DNA from 3 places in the Buttiauxella sp. AC142 genome. Region 3 is predicted to be linked to each of the others. Evidence: predicted binding sites of a transcription regulator. Region 3 holds the regulator's gene; each other region holds the start of a gene.
What was found. Region 3 encodes Fur, which represses iron uptake genes when iron is present. Its sites were predicted from a motif close to ATAATAATGAGAACNACTATCAA; they were not measured.

Region 1 (4,936 bases), 430 kb from region 3:
ATCTGGTGGCGAAACTGTTTACCGATAAAGAAACCCCAACGGGCTGCTTTATGATTTGTACTTCATCCGTTCTGGCAGTTTCATCGCACGATATCTCTGAAATGATCAAGGCTCGTCAGTCTCTGCTCGAAGCTACGCTGCTTAAATTCCTCGAGCAGCACCAACAGAAAGGTGAAATCCCGGCCACAACCTGCGTTCGAAATTTGGCTAAATACCTGTGTTGCATTGTTCAGGGCATGTCAGTCAGCGCGCGGGAAGATGCAAGCCACGAGGAATTAAAGCAGATCGTCAACACGACACTTCGCTTGTTACCGGAGCTGAAAAAAATCTAACCCTCGGCGGCGCCTGCCGCCCTTTTCAGCAATAGAAAAAGGCCCTGTTTTTCAACAGGGCCTTTCTTATGGAGAGAGTTTTTACTTAGAGGGCACAGGCTTATTTATAAATTACCGCAGTACCGTGCAATGTATTTGGTCCAGTGACTGAAGTAATGCGGAATGAACTTGCGCCCATTGCTTCAGCTTTCTGCGCCAGTTGGTCTTCCAGAGAACCCAGGTTAGTCCCGGCGGATGCGCTGATCGTTCCTACTTTCTGCTCGCCAACTGGGGCAGCCTGAACTTCAACAGCTGCAAAGCTTGCAAATGAAATTGAGCTAAGAACAACAGCAGCAATAAGATTTTTTACGTTTTTCATGATAGTTACCTTGGATAAACATTTATAAGGCCGTTAAATTTATTTACTTAACGTTCGATAACTAAATCATAAACGTGATCTGCATCACACGTCAAATTAATTTTATAATGACCGTTAATTATTTTATAAAAGCTTATATTTTCATAAGCATAGGAAATAATTATTTTTCCACTCTTCCCTATAGCTACCGCGTGATATTATTTTTATAATGATCGTTCAATAAACAGACAAAGGTTAAACGGCGCATATGTCATCTGATACGACTTGCATTAAAAAAAGCCGTGGCCGACCGAAAGTGTTTGACAGGGAAGCAGCACTCGACAAGGCCATGGCTTTGTTCTGGCAACACGGTTATGAAGCCACTTCATTGGCGCATCTGGTCGAAGCGACGGGCGCAAAAGCTCCGACGCTGTACGCAGAGTTCACCAACAAAGAAGGGTTATTCAAAGCCGTTCTGGACCGCTATATCGAACGTTTCTCGCAAATGCGTGAGAATTGCCTGTTCTGCGAAGAACGCACGCTCGAGCAAGCACTGGAAGATTATTTTTCGCTGATTGCGAAGCTCTTTACTGAGAAAGACACGCCAACAGGTTGCTTTATCATCTGTACTTCCTCCGTGCTGGCCGCATCTTCGGAAGATATCGCGGCAGTGATAAAAACGCGTCAGTCGATGCAGGAAGAAACGCTGGTGCGTTTTCTGGCCAAGCGCCAGGAACAAGGCGAAATGCCTGCGACCAGTTGTATCCGTAAATTGGCTAAGTACCTGTGCTGTATTATTCAGGGGATGTCAGTGAGCGCGCGCGAAAACGCCAGCTATGAAGAGCTGATGCAAATCGTGAATACGACGATGCGGCTGATGCCAGAACTTAAAAAAATCTAATACAGGGCGGCGTTTGCCGCCCTGCTCTTTTAACGCTCCCGCCCTTTACTCCAGTACGCCATAAAGTTGATGGTGTCATGGTTCACACCGCATTCACCAATCAAATGGCGGCGCAGGAGTTTCACCACCGTGGATTCTGCCGCGACCCAGCCGTAAAAATCATTGCTTACCGTAGTCGCTTTATCCCACAGCAGTTCGCCTTCCGCTTCTTCATTAAGTTCCTCCGTCACGCCTGCGGCTTCAGGTAGCTGCACATTTTCTCTGACGGATTTGAGCAGGCATTCTCCATGCGAGGCATTCGCTGTTTTACGCGCTAACCAGTGAATTTGCGCGAAACTGAACTCGCTCAAATCGACACAGTCACCTTCGTCTGGCACTTCAAAAAATGCCTGAATTTGTGGCGGGTTCTGCCCCGCAGCCAGCAATTCAAGAATACCTTTCGCTGCGGGCAATGCCGTTTCGTCGGCGATGATTAGCCCATGGCGTAAACCGCTCGGCGGAGTCCATTCGTATCCACCGCTGTCTTGAGTATATTCGGCATTAGGCGCAACGATTTGAATCTGGTCGCCAGGTCGCGAGTTAATTGCCCATGCTGAGGCCGGCCCTTCCGTACCGTGGCTGACAAATTCAACGGTGACTTCCTGGCGCTCGCGATCAACCTTGCGCAAGGTATAAGTGCGCACCACGGGTCGCTTTTCTCTGGGCAATTGTTGCAGCAATTGATACCACTCGCCTTGCTCCGGCAGAGCAGGAATAGAGCCATCTTCAGAGGGGAATAACATTTTGATTCGCTGATCGGGCGAGTCACATTTCATATGTGCAACATCCGGACCGCCAAACACCAGACTCAATAGCGAAGGTGAAACTTGCGATTTATGCACTAACTGGACATTAAACAAGCGATACCCTTGCACTCCTGCCATTTCGACTCCTTTGCCGCATCAGGCCAACATCCAGAAAAAGTAAACCACATAAATCATGTGATTATTCATAAGATTAATTTAAGAAATACTATCAATTGAGATTGATAATGAGAACCGTTATCGGCAAAATCCAGTCCGTTCTTATTTCAAAATATTTTCAAATGTTAATCTTTTCCATCTAAGGAATGATGATGATGCATAAAAATGCACGCTGGGTGCTTAACCCGCTGCTTCTGGCGATGATGGCTCCAGCTTTTGCGCAGCAAACTTCAGAAGAAGATATTCTGGTTTCTGCGAACCGTATGCACCGTACCGTGGCAGAAATGGCGCAGACGACCTGGGTTATCGAAGGCACTGAACTCGAACAACAAATCCAGGGTGGCAAGGAGCTGAAAGATGCACTTGCACAGTTAATTCCAGGGCTTGATGTCAGCAGTCAAAGCCGCACCAACTACGGCATGAACATGCGCGGCCGCTCTATCGTGGTGTTAGTAGATGGTGTTCGTCTGAATTCTTCCCGTACCGATAGCCGCCAGCTTGATTCCATTGACCCGTTCAACATCGAGCATATTGAAGTGATTTCCGGCGCGACCTCTTTGTACGGCGGCGGTAGTACCGGCGGTTTGATTAACATTGTCACCAAAAAAGGCCAGCCTGAAACCCAGATGGAATTTGAATCGGGCATTAAATCAGGCTTTAACAGCAGCAAAGATCACGATGAGCGTATCGCAGGGGCAATTTCTGGCGGCAACGAACATGCGTCCGGACGAATGTCGGTGGCCTATCAGAAGTTCGGTGGCTGGTTCGATGGCAATGGCGACCAGACTCTGCTTGATAACACGCAAACCGGCTTGCAGTATTCTGACCGTCTGGATGTGATGGGAACCGGCACTCTCAATATTGATGAAACTCAGCAATTACAGTTAGTCACGCAATATTACAAGAGCCAGGGCGATGACGATTACGGGCTAAATCTGGGCGAGAATTTCTCGGCTGTTACCGGAAATGGTAATGCTTACGTCAGCGACCAACTCAATTCAGACCGTATTCCTGGCACCGAGCGTCATCTGATTAGCCTGCAATATTCCAACAGCGATTTCCTCGGCCAGGAGCTGGTTGGGCAGGTTTATTATCGCGATGAATCCCTGACGTTCTATCCGTTCCCGACCCTGACGCGTGGCGCAGTCACCAGTTTCTCTGCCTCGCAGCAAGATACCGATCAGTACGGTGCAAAACTCGCACTGACCAGCCAGCCCGTTGATGGCTGGCAAATTACCTACGGTGTGGATGCCGACCACGAAAGCTTTACCTCAAACCAAAAATTCTTTGATTTAGCGAAAGCGAATGCCTCAGGTGGGTTGAATAACCAAAGCATTTACACCACCGGGCGCTACCCTGGCTACAGCATTACCAACTTCGCGCCATTCATGCAAACCAGCTATGACATCACCGACATGTTTACGCTAAGCGGCGGCGTCCGTTACCAGTGGACTGAAAACAAAGTTGATGATTTTGTTGGCTTTACTCAGCAACAAGGCATTGCAAATGGTATCGCTCAATCAGCGGATTCTATCCCTGGTGGCACCACTGATTACGACAATGCTTTGTTCAATGCTGGCGTGTTAATGCACATCACCGAGCGCCAGCAAGCGTGGTTTAACTTCTCGCAAGGCGTTGAATTACCTGATCCAGGAAAATATTACGGTAACGGGACTTACCGCCTGGTCAATGGCCATTATCAACTGGTGAACAGTGTGAACGTTGCACAGTCAAAACTTCAGGGGATCAAGGTCGATTCGTATGAGTTAGGCTGGCGCTACTCGGGCGATAGCCTGCGCACGCAGGTTGCGGCTTACTACTCACTGTCTGACAAGTCTATCTCCATCAACCGTGCAGATATGACCATCAATGTTGAAGATGACAAACGCCGTATTTACGGCGTTGAAGGTGCCGTGGATTACTTTATTCCAGACTCAGACTGGAGCACCGGTGTTAACTTCAACGTGCTGAAATCCGAAACCAAAGTGGATGGAAAATGGCAGAAATGGGACGTGATTTATGCCAGCCCGTCGAAAGCCACGGCATATGTGGGCTGGGCGCCAGAACCATGGAGCCTGCGTGTCCAGAGCCAGCAGACCTTTGATTTAACCGATGCCAGCGACAATAAAATCAATGGTTACAACACCATCGACTTTATCGGTAGTTACGCTCTGCCACTAGGTAAGCTGAGCTTCAGCATCGAAAACTTGCTGGATAAAGACTACACCACCGTGTGGGGTCAGCGCGCGCCTCTACTCTACAGCCCAACTTACGGCAGCCCATCGCTGTACGAATACAAAGGTCGTGGGCGCACTTACGGCGTGAATTACTCCCTGCAATTCTAAAGTTCCTCACAGCAGGCTGGCGAAAAACCAGCCTGCTTTTTACTCTCATACACAAAATC
Region 2 (4,936 bases), 1.3 Mb from region 3:
GGGTGTTTTCGTTATCCGCCCATTGCTTGCCGATATAACGCACGCCCGCGCCGACACTAATACCAAAATCTGCCTTGAACATACCCCACAGGCTGGCCATCTGGTCAGGCGTCACATATGGCGTGTTGCCATCGTTACCGTCAATCGCATCTTTGAAGCGCACTTTATTGTAAGTGTACCCGGCGATGGTTGAGAAACGCTGCGTCCACTGGGAATGCGCTTCCAGTTCAACACCTTGCGAGTGAACTTTGCCCGCAGGTTCGTAGTAGCTGCCCTGCACGACACGGTTGCCGACATCTTTCTGCGTCAGATCATACAGCGCCACGGTATACATATCCGCGGTGCCCACTGGCTGATATTTCACCCCCGCTTCGTACTGCTCGGCAGTGGTAGGTTTCAGCAATTTGCCATCGGCGCCCGGCAGAACCTGCGGGGTAATCGCCTGGCTGTAACTGATATACGGCGAAACACCGTTGGTGAAGGCATAGAGTAATGATGCCCGGCCACTGAAATGGTCATCGGTACGGTTATCCGTTACGTCGCTATCAATAGCTTGCGCCACAATATGGCTCTTCGTCACGATATGGTCGTAACGACCAGACAGCGTCATATGCCACTGATTCCACTTCATATCATCCTGCAAATAAACGCCGGTCTGTTCGTACTGACGCTTGCCTGCTTTGGTCAGCAAACCCTGGTTGATGGTGGAATAAGTCGGGTCACGTGGGTCGTAATAGTAGAAACCGCCAGGGCCGCCGGACTCGCCGGTCCATGGGTTGATATTGGTGGTATAAGCGGAATCATCAGACAGGTTATTGGTGTATTTATGGAACTCACCGCCGAGCACCACTTTATGATCCAGCTCGCCAGTGGCGAAATCTGCTTCCAGCTGGTTATCAATGGCATAAGCATCAAGAGATGAGGTTTCGCCGCTGTAGTAACGCATCAGTTCGTTATGCTGCGCATCAGCCCAGCCAATTTGATAAGCCTGTTTCAGCCCAACGTTGGAATGGGTGTAACTGGCGTTTGAGCGGAATGCCCACACCTCATCGAATTTATGCGCAAACTCATAGCTGTAAATCTGCTGGTGACGTTTGAACTCGTCATTACCCGGCTCGACGTCAGAGAAGCCGGTGTTGATTTTGCGGCCTGTCGAAGAATAAATACTGCCGTCTGCCGGAACAGAACCGTGGAAACCGCCTGAAGGATCTTTTTCCAGATACGCACGCATCACCAGCGAAGTATTTTCGTCCGGCTGCCAGAGCAGGGACGGGGAGATGGCGTAGCGTTCATCACGGGTATTTTCATATTGGGTATCGGTATTTTTGGTCATCCCGATAATGCGATACGCCCATTCGTCGTTGATCGCATTGGTGTAATCAAACGCAGTGCCGTTGGTGCTGTTATTGCCGTACATCGCGCGAACGTGGCCTTCTTCGATAAACTGCGGTCGCTTCGAGGTTTCCATCACCAGGCCGCCAGGAATAGTCTGTCCGTAAAGCGCAGAAGAAGGCCCTTTGATAACATCAATGCGTTCGAGGAACCACGGGTCAACCTGAACCACGTTGTAGCTGCCGGCGTCGCTCATCAGGCGCAGGCCATCAAGGAAAATGTTATTCACATCACCGCCGTGGAAACCGCGCAGGGCAACGGTGTCATAACGTGTTGCGCCACCCGCAAAGCCGGTGAACACGCCAGGCGTGTAATTCAGTGCGCTGTTAACCGATAACGCGCCCTGGTCGTCCATTTGCTGACGCGTAATCACTGAAACCGACTGAGCGGTGGTGATGATTGGCTCATCAGTTTTGGTCGCACCTTTGCTCACCGGCGAGGTATAGCCTTCCGTCGCGCTGGTGGAAGTAGGCGCAGGTGCTGCGGTCACGACGACGGTATCTTCCGCCACGACGTAAGTCGGCGCAGACAAAGCAAGCGCGCAGAGTAAAGCGGAGCGCTTTACGGTAAATGCCAGTTTCATGAAGTGTAATCCCTGAAGCCAAAATGTAATTGCTTGTAATAATGGAATGCGAATTATTATCGTTATTGTTTGCGGTTTCAAGTGCAGATATTGGCAGGGAGGAAATGAAAGACCATGAAAAGAAAGGGGAATGGGGAGGGGGGAGAGTCCTCACTCCTTTGACCTATCTCTTATACGTAACGTTGAGGGAAGGTTCCTACCGATACGGAGAAAGTTCCGTTCACTAAACGTTCAGTGATATCTGTACTCACCGAACCGATGAACGTGCTAAGGGTGCTACCGCTGTACTGAACCCCAGATCCTGGATCTTTGTATCCAGTATCTTGAGGTTCAAACCATGAAATATCCTGTCTCAGTCCGGCTGTCTGCCGTTCAGTATTATCTTTCCCGAAAAGGGACACTCAATGAAACAGCCCTTTTGTTTGGTGTCGGAAAATCGCCCCTGGGTCGATGGATCCGTGCATTCAGGCAGCAAGGCGAAGCCGGGCTGGAGCACCGACTTTCCCGCACTTATACTCAGGACTTCAGGCTCGGGGTTATTCGCTACATGATGAAACACAAATGCAGCAGTGCCGAAGCTTCTGCGCACTTCGCCATTCCTAATGAAACGCTCATCCAGCAATGGTTGAAGCGTTACCGTGAAGGAGGGGCGGAGGCGCTTCATCCTGTTAAAAAAGGAGTCTCTGTGCCCAAAGCAAAATCCCCTCCTGGCTCAAAACCCTTCTGTGAGATGACCCACGCTGAACTGCAGGAAGAGCTCGAATATCTGCGTGCGGAAAACGCTTATCTAAAAAAGCTGAAAGCCCTGAGAGAGGAAAATGCCCTCAGGGAGCAGCAGAAAAAACAAAAATAGTGCAGTCACTGTTACCCGCGCACCGGCTTGTTTTTCTGCTCCGTGCAGCCCGACTGGCGCGGAGTTCGTACTATTACAATGCCACGAAGCCTGCAGCGGAAACCGACAGATATGCTGGTATTGTGCGGGCTATCATGGCCATTAATGTGCGTCATATGGGGCGCTACGGTTACCGGCGTATGACGCTGGCGTTGAGAAAAGAAGGTTTTACGCTGAACCATAAGACAGTCCGCAAACTCATGAAGCAGCACGGCCTGACCTGCCACATTCGCCGCAAAAAGTATCGCTCGTACATGCCCGGTGGCGGACCAGCTTCAGATAATCTGCTGGCCCGTAACTTCAAAGCGGAAAGCAGCGGCATGAAATGGTGTACAGATGTCACGGAGTTCCGGGCCGGAGAGCATAAGCTTTATCTGTCGGTTGTCCAGGATCTGTATAGCCATGAAATCGTGGCCTGGCATACGTCGCGCAGCCCGTCTCAGCGTCTGGTATGCAAAATGCTGGATGATGCACTGAAGGTGAACTACCGGAAAAAAGGACTCATACTTCACAGTGATCAGGGCTGGCATTATAAAACGCTGATGTGGCGGGCGATGCTGGCAGATGGCGGGGTAACGCAAAGCATGTCAAGGAAGGGTAATTGCCTGGATAATGCCGTAATGGAAAACTTTTTCAGTCATCTGAAAGCGGAGATGTACCACAGGAAACGATATGACTCTGTGGAAGTGCTCAAACGAGATGTTATTGATTATATTAATTATTATAACAATGAGCGTATTAGTCTGAAAACGGGTGGAGTGAGTCCGGTAGAGTACCGGACTCAGATGGAAATACAGCAATAAACTACGTGTCCAGGTTTTGGGGTTCAGTACAACCGCAGCACCCTTAGCAATCCCGGCTCCCGGCGTTTAAATCGCCGCTTTGCGGTAAACCTCCGTTTTTCCTTTCAGTCCCTGGGTCGGTTGTGACTCGCTCCCGGCGATCACAACCTCTCGCCGTTCCCGACGGCTCGACCCGGCCTTCCAGTCAAAACGGAGGCGATTTATGCCGGACTCAAAGGTCAACGTCAAAAGCTAAGGTCAAAAGCCGAATCGGTTTTGACCTTGTCCCCGGTATAAATTGCCCCGGCGTTACCCATAAGTAGGGTTGAGCTGCCGGGAGCAGCGAAAGTGAGCGATCGCCGGGAGCGAGTCGCGAACGACCCTGAACGTTGGGGATAAGCTGGGGTTTACCGCGGAGCGGCAATTTAATGTCCGGGCGCCAGGATTGCCAAGGATAGGGCGTTCTCTCCTTGGCACGTTCACCGTTAACAACGGATGCAGAGATAACCAGACGTTCGGGTGAACGGAAAAACACCACAACTTCCAGATCTCACCCTGACAAAATTGCCAGGGTGAGGGCAGGAGGAAAACTACTGCGTGGTTGCCGGAGCGGGCTTCGTCGCCTCAGTCACCGGCCCAGGCGTTGCCGAAGGCAATTTGTCTGGCGTCGAATCACACGGCTTTTCAGTGCCGCATAGCAAATCGAGCATTTTTAGCGTCACACCGTTAGTCCAGCCGAAACCATCTTGTAACGGATATTCGCCGCCACCGCCGCCCGTACCGGTAGAAGAGACATCATATTTCTCCACCAGTTTTTTCTCCCGGTTGTAGGTATGCTGCACGTTTGTCAGGAACCGCCAGCTCACTTCCATGGCTAAATCCTGGTGCCCGTAGTTTTGCAAACCTTCGGTTGCTACCCATTGCAGCGGTGCCCAGCCATTTGGCGCATCCCATTGCTGGCCAGTTTTCAGGTTGGTGGTGGCAAGGCCGCCAGCTTTCAGTAACTGCGCCCGGGTAATGGTTGCCATTTTGTCGGCGTGTTCTTTCGATGCTGAATGTACATACAGCGGGAATAGCGACGCGGCAGTCAGCTGTGAACGAACTGCGTTAGTTTTCAGGTCATAATCCGCGTACCAGCCTTGTTTCGTATTCCACAGATGCTTTTCCATGGCTTTCTGGCGAGCATCAGCCAGTTGCTGATATTGTGCTGCGGCATTGCCGTCTTTCGCCACACTGCTGGCGTGAGCAAGCGTTTTTTCCATCTGGAATAACAGCGCATTCAAATCG
Region 3 (4,936 bases):
CTCGCCTGCAAACTGCGCAACAATTGACTAGTAATTCTCCCATCGTCCTTATTCACGGTCTTTTTGGTAGCCTTGATAACCTCGGCGTGCTGGCCCGTGACCTTGGACAGGATCATTCGCTATTGCAGATTGATCTGCGCAATCATGGGTTATCGCCGCGTAGCGAAGAAATGAACTACTCTGCGATGGCGCAGGATGTGGTTGAAACACTTGATGAATATGGCATTAAGAAAGCCATTATTATCGGCCATTCTATGGGCGGGAAAGTGGCAATGGCGTTAACCGCCATCGCCCCGGAACGTGTTGATAAATTAGTGCTGATTGATATCGCCCCGGTGGATTATCAAGTGCGTCGCCACGATGAGATTTTTGCAGCGATTAATGCAGTTACCGAGGCAGACGTTAAAACTCGCCAGCAAGCCGCCGTCATTATGCGCGAGCATCTTGATGAAGAGGGCGTGATTCAGTTTTTGCTGAAATCCTTTGCCGATGGCGAATGGAAATTCAATGTGCCGGTGCTGTGGGAGCAATATGAGAATATTGTCGGATGGAAAAACATCCCTGCCTGGAACGAACCGGCGCTGTTTATTCGCGGGGGTGCATCTCCTTATGTTGACGAATCTCACCGCGAACAGCTGCTTTCGCAGTTCCCACAGGCCCGTGCGCATGTGGTTGCCGGTGCTGGTCATTGGGTTCACGCCGAAAAACCTGATGCTGTTTTGCGCGCAATTCATCGTTATATTGATGAATCCGCAGCAAACTGATTAAAAACAAACCGACTGGCCGCAAGTTGCGGCTAACGCGTTGGCGCGCAAGCCATGCTGATGTATGATTGCGCGCTAAATTGCGCCAGAGCACCCCGCTCAGTGCCACCTGAATTCCCTGTCAGTAGTCTAATCATGGCAAAAGAACAAACGGACCGTACTACATTAGATCTGTTCGCGGACGAGCGTCGCCCGGGGCGACCAAAAACAAATCCGCTAACGCGTGATGAGCAATTGCGTATCAACAAACGCAATCAACTCAAGCGCGATAAAGTACGCGGCCTGAAGCGAGTGGAGCTAAAGCTCAATAACGATGCGGTAGATGCTCTCAACCAACTGGCTGAAGCGCGCAATATCAGCCGTAGTGAGCTGATTGAAGAGATACTACTCGCACAACTGAAGCAGCATCTCAGTTAGTTTTAGTGCTATGTCCTGGTATGCAATGTTGCAGTCTGTGCACACCGGGGCGATAGCAGTTTCCGCACCACGAAGTGTTCTGCTATGATTGCCCTATCTGTGGCCAAATAGCAGCCACCATACCATTAAGTATCAAGAGGTTATTTTACTCATGGCAATCGTAGGCATTTTTTTCGGCAGCGACACTGGTAACACCGAAAATATCGCGAAAATGATTCAAAAACAGCTCGGTAAAGAAGTTGCTGAGGTGCATGACATTGCTAAGAGCAGCAAAGAAGACCTGGAAGGCTTCGATATTCTGCTTCTCGGCATCCCAACGTGGTATTACGGTGAAGCACAATGCGACTGGGATGATTTCTTCCCGACGCTGGAAGAAGTTGATTTCAATGGCAAACTGGTTGCTCTGTTCGGCTGTGGCGACCAGGAAGATTACGCAGAATACTTCTGTGACGCGTTAGGTACTATCCGCGACATCATTGAGCCACGCGGCGCAGCTATCGTCGGTCACTGGCCAACTGCGGGCTACCATTTCGAAGCCTCTAAAGGCCTGGCTGACGACGATCACTTTGTCGGTCTGGCTATCGATGAAGATCGTCAACCAGAACTGACGGCTGAACGCGTTCAGAAATGGGTCAAGCAAGTTTCTGACGAGCTGAACCTGGCTGATATCATCAACGCCTGATTCTGGATGTGACGCAGCTTTTAAACGGGTTGCGTCACATTGATAGATATTATCGATTAAAATAATTGCTACAAATTTTTAACTTTTCAGTTTGTCCCTGTACAATGACCTCCTGATCAAAAAGCTAGCAAGGCAAACAAATCGCGACTCAGCCGCCATTTTTTAGCTTGATTATGCATAATACTTGCGGTTCCCATTTAGAAGTGGCAGTTCTATAATGAGACGCATTCATCTTAACGCTCACCCTGAGTCCGAGCGAATCGTTAAGCAACAGGACAATTTCCGCATGACTGACAATAATACCGCATTAAAGAAAGCCGGCTTGAAAGTCACGCTTCCGCGATTAAAAATCCTTGAAGTGTTGCAGGGGCCGGTGAACCACCACGTCAGTGCGGAAGACCTCTATAAACGTCTGATTGATATGGGTGAAGAGATTGGTCTCGCCACCGTATATCGTGTACTCAACCAGTTTGATGATGCAGGCATTGTGACTCGTCATAATTTCGAAGGCGGCAAATCCGTATTCGAACTGACGCAGCAGCATCACCATGACCATCTGATCTGTCTGGATTGCGGCAAGGTTATTGAATTCAGTGATGATTCAATCGAAGCCCGCCAGCGCGAAATCGCAACACGTCATGGCATTCGTCTGACTAACCACAGCCTGTACCTTTACGGTCACTGCGCTGAAGGTGATTGCCGTACTGATGAAAACGCACACGAAATCAGCGAAAGGTAATCCGTATATTCTGGCTTCTGATTCAGGAGCCATGCATAAAAAAACCGGTGAGGACACTCACCGGTTTTTTTATGGCTTACGCACTACCATTATTTGTTGTTAGCGCGAATCTCTTGCCAGATTTTATCGCATTTAGCTTTTACCGCCTGATCATTACCCGTGCGGGTCGCCTGAATACAGTTCTGGTAATCCAGGGTACGAACCGTTTCTTTCTTCGCGAAATCCTGATGCTCTTTTTCCTGAGCCAGTACATTCAACACGCTTTGGCAGGCCTGAATTTTATCCGGATTACCTTCTGCGGTGTTAATACAGGCGCTATACGCTTGTTTTAGTTTCGTATCTTCCGGAGCCGTTTTAGGTTGTTGCTGCGCACACGCACTCAAACCTAACGCCATCACCACTGTCAGAACGATTTTTTTCATGCTTGATATCCTTAAGAAAACCGGGCGTTTTCACGCCCGGATTCGAATCAGAAGATGGTGAACGGTGCGATAACAATGAATTTCACGTCACGCTCATCCTGGAAGATGTTGCCGTAACCACCGCCCCAGCTTGGGATGTCGGAATGGTTGTCGTACTGAGTGAAGTGCAGTTTGAACAGAGTGCCTTTCGCACGGCCATCCTGAACGGTATACAACGCATCAAGGCTGTACGCAGATTCTTTCAGGCGGTTATCCGCATCGTAGTAACCGTCTGTGGTTGGTTTGGAGCTTGGTTTGGCATCCCATGCGTAAACATAAGAAGCGCCCACCGCCCAACCCGCAAGATTCCAGTTGCTCAGGTCATACATCGCGCCTGCAAATACCGCTTTTTCACCGTTGGCGTTGAAGTCAGAGCGGTTATCCCACCACACATCAAGACGACCGTTGGAAGAGGCGTAGGTTGGCGTCATACGCTGTAGGAAGTAGCCCTGTTGGCCATCAGCCTTAACCATGGTTCCTTCAAGGCGCAAATCAACCTGGCCGACTCTGTATCCGAGAGTCAATGCCTGCAACCATGCGGTGCCGTCGTACAGATCGTTCACACTACCGTCAGAAACTTTGTCACGCGTGCCGTAGAACTGGTAGCTGGTGGTTAACGGGCTGCCCGCGATATCAAATTTGTAGCTCGCCTTAGTGAAATACTGATCAACATAACCTTCAGCCTGGCCAAATGCGGCCTCAAGAATCAGGTTATTTTTGAAGTCATATTTCGCGCCAAGTGAATGTAAGTATTCAACTTTGGTGTTCTTATCGTTCTGATAGAACTTGTCCATTTCCAGGTGCCACGGAGCTTTATACTCGTTGGTCCACATGTAGGAGAAGCTCAACGCACCAGAATCGCCATAGTCAAAGTTTGCACCAGCTTCTGCGCCCTGGTAAGTACCAGGCATGAAGCTCCAGTGTGGTGCTAACAGAGTTTGACCGGTTGGCTGAATGTAACCACCACGCGCCCATACCGGGCCGTATTTGAATTTAGCCGCTGCTTTATAGAGGCTGATGCCGCTCTTATCGCCGGAATAATCTTCGTCATAAGCTTTGTTAGAAGAGGAGAATGCGATTTCGTTTGGGTGACCGCTGTTAGCGTTTTCTGCCATTTCGATAGCAGTAAAGGCCGCAACGTCCAGACCAAACATGTCTGCGGCATAACCTGACTGGAAGTCCAGGTTTGCGTTCCATGTGGAGTGCGCAAGGTTAGTTTCGTATTTACCCGTTGTGACGTCTTTACGGTCACGCTCACGCTGCCAGTAATAAACGCCGCCGGTCAGCGTTGAATCATCAATAAAACCTGCTGCCGTTGCCTGAGGGATGACCACTAATCCTGAAAGAGCCGTAACACCTGCGATTGCAAGCGCCAGCGCACTACGTTTGCCACTAAACGTACGCATAGAAAATTCCTCTTTGACGAATAAATAATCGCTGGACGTTAAAAGACGTCATGTAGCGAAAAAAGTAAAAATGCCTAACGGCTAAAGCGGTTATGAATATTTGCCCGCATTACTGCTTCCTTAAGACTATTTTTCGCGACGCGAATTATCAACGACTTTGTAAGAGTTCATTCCGATATTATGACAGAGAGCACATAATTTATGAGTATTTGTAACAAATGACGACTCAAGAGTTTTATCTGGATAATTGAAATTATTAACATACAAAACTCTACATGAGAGCGCTCACATAATTAAACAAAGAATTATTAATGTTCCGATATTGACCGTGAAAATTTTGCAGTGAGGAGCGCAAATAACATTAATTCGCAACGCGAATGTGAAGAAATGTTTAACCAGATGATTCTAAAGCGAAAAAAAAACGCCGCGATTTGCGGCGTTTTTGTCATACATTGACCATGTAACCT

Region 1: a site for Fur is predicted at 2,595-2,617, ahead of AC0IWZ_RS07180 (siderophore-interacting protein). Genes of this name have one in related genera too.
Region 2: a site for Fur is predicted at 2,022-2,044, ahead of AC0IWZ_RS11205 (TonB-dependent siderophore receptor). Genes of this name have one in related genera too.

The regions. Positions count from the first base shown of each region.
Region 1 covers NZ_CEEDCH010000001.1:1,573,682-1,578,617, reverse strand. Annotated here, with positions in the region: gene AC0IWZ_RS07195 (TetR/AcrR family transcriptional regulator) at 1-332, shown strand, start outside; gene bhsA (multiple stress resistance protein BhsA) at 433-690, opposite strand; gene AC0IWZ_RS07185 (TetR/AcrR family transcriptional regulator) at 938-1,570, shown strand; gene AC0IWZ_RS07180 (siderophore-interacting protein) at 1,600-2,493, opposite strand; gene iutA (ferric aerobactin receptor IutA) at 2,688-4,877, shown strand.
Region 2 covers NZ_CEEDCH010000001.1:2,429,037-2,433,972, reverse strand. Annotated here, with positions in the region: gene AC0IWZ_RS11205 (TonB-dependent siderophore receptor) at 1-1,975, opposite strand, end outside; one part of gene AC0IWZ_RS11200 (IS3 family transposase) at 2,313-2,763, shown strand; one part of gene AC0IWZ_RS11200 (IS3 family transposase) at 2,763-3,670, shown strand; gene AC0IWZ_RS11195 (alpha,alpha-trehalase) at 4,240-4,936, opposite strand, start outside.
Region 3 covers NZ_CEEDCH010000001.1:1,144,618-1,149,553, reverse strand. Annotated here, with positions in the region: gene ybfF (esterase) at 1-764, shown strand, start outside; gene ybfE (LexA regulated protein) at 900-1,181, shown strand; gene fldA (flavodoxin FldA) at 1,333-1,863, shown strand; gene fur (ferric iron uptake transcriptional regulator) at 2,150-2,602, shown strand; gene chiQ (ChiQ/YbfN family lipoprotein) at 2,692-3,024, opposite strand; gene chiP (chitoporin ChiP) at 3,072-4,469, opposite strand.